Regions from separate parts of the Variovorax sp. J22R115 genome, predicted to be linked through region 1. Evidence: predicted binding sites of a transcription regulator. Region 1 holds the regulator's gene; the other holds the start of a gene.
What was found. The regulator HrcA, encoded in region 1, represses chaperone genes, less so after heat shock. The targets are predictions, from matches to a motif close to TTAGCACTCNNNNNNNNNGAGTGCTAA.

Region 1 (2,465 bases):
CATTCCTCCCCGATTTCCTCGACTGTCAGTGCCTTGTAGGGCCCGACCTCGACTTTGTCACTCTGCGACCGCTCGACAAACACCATGCAGCCTTGCGCTTCGAGAAAGGCGCCGATGCCTTCCATGACGTTGTCCTGCGCACCACATTGCGCCCGGGCACCGGAAGCCTGGTATTTACCTATGAGGGCGACGTGCCGAAAGCGAGGGGCCATCTACAAATTACAACATTAAAATTGCCCGATGCTGGACGACCGCGCCAAGTTGCTGCTAAAGACTCTCGTCGAGCGCTATATCGCCGAAGGGCAACCTGTGGGCTCGCGCACCTTGTCGCGTGCATCGGGCCTGGATCTCTCCCCTGCGACGATCCGCAACGTGATGTCCGACCTCGAAGGCCTCGGCCTCATCGCCAGCCCGCACACGTCGGCAGGACGTATTCCGACGGCGCGCGGCTATCGGCTTTTCGTCGACACCATGCTGACCGCGCAGCGCGAGCAGTTCTCCACGCCAAGCCTCGCGCCCGATCAGCCGCAGAAAGTGATCGCGAACGCCGCAAACCTGCTGTCGAACCTGTCGCAGTTCGTGGGCGTCGTGATGGCGCCGCGGCGCGCATCGGTGTTCCGCCAGATCGAATTCCTGCGGCTGTCCGATCGCCGTCTGCTCGTGATCATCGTGTCGCCCGACGGCGATGTGCAAAACAGGGTCATTTTTCCGGAAGCCGACTATTCGCAGTCGCAGCTGGTCGAGGCGTCGAACTACATCAATTCCCATTACGCCGGCCTGTCGATCGAGCAGGTGCGGGACCGCCTCCAGTCGGAGGTCGAGCAATTGCGCGGCGAGATCGCGGCGCTGATGCAGGCGGCAGTGCAGGTGAGTTCCGAAGTACTCACCGAGGCGCAGGACGAAGTCGTGATCGCCGGCGAGCGCAACCTGCTGGCCGTGACCGATTTTTCCAGCGACATGAGCCATCTGCGACGCGCGTTCGAGCTGTTCGAACAAAAGGCGCAGCTGATGCGCCTGCTAGATGTATCGAGCCAGGCGGAGGGCGTGCGCATCTTCATCGGCGGCGAGAGCCAGGTAGTGCCTTTCGATGACCTGTCGATCGTGAGCGCGAACTACGAGGTCGACGGACAGGTGGTCGGAACGCTTGGCGTCATCGGCCCCACGCGCATGCCGTACGAGCGAATGATCCAGATCGTCGACATCACGTCGAAACTGGTCACCAACGCGTTGAGTCACCGCAAGTAGGGGCCTCGTCGGCGCTCGCGTGCAGCGCTATAGAATGCGTCGCAGTGGGCCGTTAGCTCAGTTGGTTAGAGCAGAGGACTCATCGAAATGGTGACCCCACCGTGAAAACGATGGTGGAAAAACCGGGTGAATTCAGGGAAACCGTCAGTCAGTTGTTGACCCGGCAATCCTGAGCCAAGCTCACTGAAGGCAGATCGCAAGATCGGTAAGTGAGAAGGTGCAGAGACTAGAGTGCGAGGAGCCAGTCCGATAAGCATTCCTCGAGCGCCCGGCACCCGAACGAACGGAGAAATCCGGGCGAGGGTGGTGAGATAGTCCAGGGAATAGGGAAACCTATACAAACCTGAATCCTTTGGTCGTTGGTTCAAGTCCAACACGGCCTACCACAGCGATTTCGTCGTCAATCCGCGACGACGCGCCTATTCTGGAAGCCGGCACGGCAGCGCAGCCCGGTGCGCCCCTCGACAGGGCGCGCAACTTGAGCGAGGATGTAAGGAGAAACTCTTACTGACAATTCTCCGTATGCGCCATGCCGCTCCAATGCCGACAATGCCAGCGCACTAATCGCGATGACGCGAGCTTCTGCGACTGCTGCGGACGCCGGCTTCGAGGCGGTGCCGCGGATGCGGCGTCGGAATCCACGGTCGAACTCCGCTATGGGACTTTCGTCTTCTGCGACCTTGTCCATTCGACCGCGCTCGCCAATCGTATCGATCTCGAAGACCTGCGGCGTGTATTCCGCTGGTTTCGCGAGCAGGTCGACCTGGTGGCGCGCCACCACGACGGCCATCTGATCCGCTTCGTGGGCGACGGCGCCTTCCTGTCCTTCGGGCTGCCCGAGGCCAGTGAGGATGCCACCGAATCGGCGGTGCGCGCGGGTCTCGCGCTGGTCAGCGCCATCAGCACGGGGGAGGCGCTGCCTGGCATCTCGCTCGCGTTGCGCGTGGGCATCGCGTCGGGCACGGTGGTCTTCGGCGACCTCATCGACGAGGCCGTGGTCAAGGAACAATCGGTGGTCGGCTCGGTGCCGCACCTGGCCGCGCGCCTCGCGGCGACGGCGCCGCAAAACGGCGTCGTCATCGCCGACAGCACGCGCCGCGCCGTCGGCCGCTTCTTCGAGTGCCGTGACCTCGGAAGGCTCGACCTCAAGGGCTTCGATGGTGGCGAGCGCGCCTGGCTCGCCGTGGCCGAGACACAGATCGCATCAACCTTCGAGGCAC
Region 2 (2,465 bases), on a different contig from region 1:
CAGAGCGCCTTCGACGGCGCGAAGTTGGTCGCCACAGCACTCGACCGCCCCGGCGAACTCGCCCCGGCGCGCGTCGCGCTCGAGCAGCGCATGCGCGTGGGCCCGCGCGACTACTCGTGGTTCATCTATCGGGTGACCAACCCCACGATCCGCGACATGTTCATGCATCCGCAGAACGCCTTCAAGGTCAAGCAGGGGCTGATGTCGCTGCTGGCGGCAGACATCCACCACGGACCTGCCTACCGCCGCTCGCTCTTCATGTTCAAGGTGATGTACTACTTCGTGTCGCTGGTGAACTGGCGCCGTACGTACGCAGGCTGGAAACGCCACCGCTTCAATATCCGCGACATGGGACCGCTGAAGGGAGAGACGATTCAGCGAGCGGATTGACGCAAGGACCGGAGCCTAGGATTTCGGCTTCTTCGAAGACTTCGACTTGCCAGAACTGTTGAGGTCGATCGCTTCGCGAATGAGCGCTTTGAAGGCGGACTCGTCAACCTCTTCCCTTTCGTGGATGTCGATCGCCCGGCGTGTGTTTCCGTCAAGACTCGAATTGAAGAGACGGACCGGATCCTTCAGCGACGCGCCCTTGGCGAAGGTGAGCTTCACGACACTCTTGTAGGACTCGCCGGTGCAGACGATGCCGTCGTGCGACCAGACCGGCGTGCCCATCCACTTCCACTCCTCGACGACGTCCGGGTCCGCCTCCTTGATGAGCTTGCGCATTCGGGCAAGGGTTTTCCCGCGCCAGTCCCCGAGGTCGGCGATTTTGTTTGAGATGAGTTCCGAGGCCGACTGGCCTTCGCTGGCGTCCGACTTTTTCATGCCTACATCCTTGATATTGCAGAGAAAATTCATTGCAAGACGATGGAGGATAGCCATGTAGGCCGCCGGTAGGCTCGGCGCGTCAAAGCCGTGCCATCCGCCCGGATTGCCCGGTTTTGGAGCCTGGAGGCTCTTGAAAGTGTGCAAAAGGCCCTTATGATTAGCACTCGTCCAAGCTGAGTGCTAACAACGCCGGCTTTTGACGTTGTGGAGCCGGCAACCGCGCCGGCGCCCGAACCAAACCCCCGTTTCTTATCAGGAGATGCAATGAAACTTCGTCCTTTGCACGATCGCGTGATCGTCAAGCGCATTGAAAGCGAAACCAAGACCGCCTCGGGCATCGTGATCCCCGACAACGCCGCCGAAAAGCCCGATCAGGGCGAAGTGCTGGCCGTCGGTCCTGGCAAGAAGAACGACAAGGGCGAACTCGGCGCGATGAGCGTCAAGGTCGGTGACCGCGTCCTGTTCGGCAAGTACAGCGGCCAGACCGTCAAGGTCGACGGCGACGAACTGCTAGTCATGAAGGAAGACGACCTGTTCGCAGTCGTCGAGAAGTAATTTTCTCAAGCCCTCATCCCCCATCCAACTGAATCTCGGAGAAATCTCATGGCAGCAAAAGACGTAGTCTTCGGCGGTGAAGCCCGCGCGCGCATGGTCGAAGGTGTGAACATCCTCGCCAACGCAGTCAAAGTGACCCTGGGCCCCAAGGGCCGCAACGTGGTGCTCGAGCGCTCCTTCGGCGCCCCCACCGTGACCAAGGACGGCGTGTCCGTCGCCAAGGAAATCGAACTCAAGGACAAGCTCCAGAACATGGGCGCCCAGCTCGTGAAGGAAGTGGCTTCCAAGACTTCGGATAACGCCGGTGACGGCACCACCACCGCGACCGTGCTGGCGCAAGCCATCGTTCGCGAAGGTTTCAAGCTGGTGGCTGCCGGCATGAACCCGATGGACCTGAAGCGCGGCATCGACAAGGCGGTCACCGCCCTCGTCGCCGAGCTGAAGAAGGCTTCCAAGGCCACGACCACCTCGAAGGAAATCGCGCAAGTCGGCTCGATCTCGGCCAACAGCGACGAAACCATCGGCAAGCTGATCGCTGACGCGATGGACAAGGTCGGCAAGGAAGGCGTGATCACCGTGGAAGACGGCAAGTCGCTCGACAGCGAACTCGACGTCGTCGAAGGCATGCAGTTCGACCGCGGCTACCTGTCGCCCTACTTCATCAACAACCCCGAAAAGCAAAGCGCGATCCTCGAGAACCCGTTCGTGCTGCTGTTCGACAAGAAGATCAGCAACATCCGCGACCTGCTGCCCACGCTGGAGCAAGTGGCCAAGGCCGGCCGTCCGCTGCTGATCATCGCCGAAGAAGTCGAAGGCGAAGCCCTGGCGACCCTGGTCGTGAACACCATCCGCGGCATCTTGAAGGTCGTGGCCGTCAAGGCACCTGGCTTCGGCGACCGTCGCAAGGCCATGCTGGAAGACATCGCCATCCTGACGGGCGGCAAGGTCATCGCTGAAGAAGTGGGCCTGACCCTTGAAAAGGTGACGCTGGCCGACCTCGGCCAGGCCAAGCGCATCGAAGTGGGCAAGGAAAACACCATCATCATCGACGGCTCCGGTGCCGCCGGCGACATCGAAGCCCG

Region 2: groES (co-chaperone GroES) is a predicted target of HrcA. The motif match lies at 986-1,012, and genes of this name have one in related genera.

Annotation. Positions count from the first base shown of each region.
Region 1 covers NZ_JASZYM010000004.1:406,469-408,933, forward strand. Annotated here, with positions in the region: gene QTI04_RS09615 (NAD kinase) at 1-212, opposite strand, end outside; gene hrcA (heat-inducible transcriptional repressor HrcA) at 241-1,245, shown strand; gene QTI04_RS09625 (hypothetical protein) at 1,646-2,035, opposite strand; gene QTI04_RS09630 (AAA family ATPase) at 1,955-2,465, shown strand, end outside.
Region 2 covers NZ_JASZYM010000007.1:38,620-41,084, forward strand. Annotated here, with positions in the region: gene QTI04_RS13660 (NAD(P)/FAD-dependent oxidoreductase) at 1-390, shown strand, start outside; gene QTI04_RS13665 (DUF1801 domain-containing protein) at 406-825, opposite strand; gene groES (co-chaperone GroES) at 1,093-1,383, shown strand; gene groL (chaperonin GroEL) at 1,432-2,465, shown strand, end outside.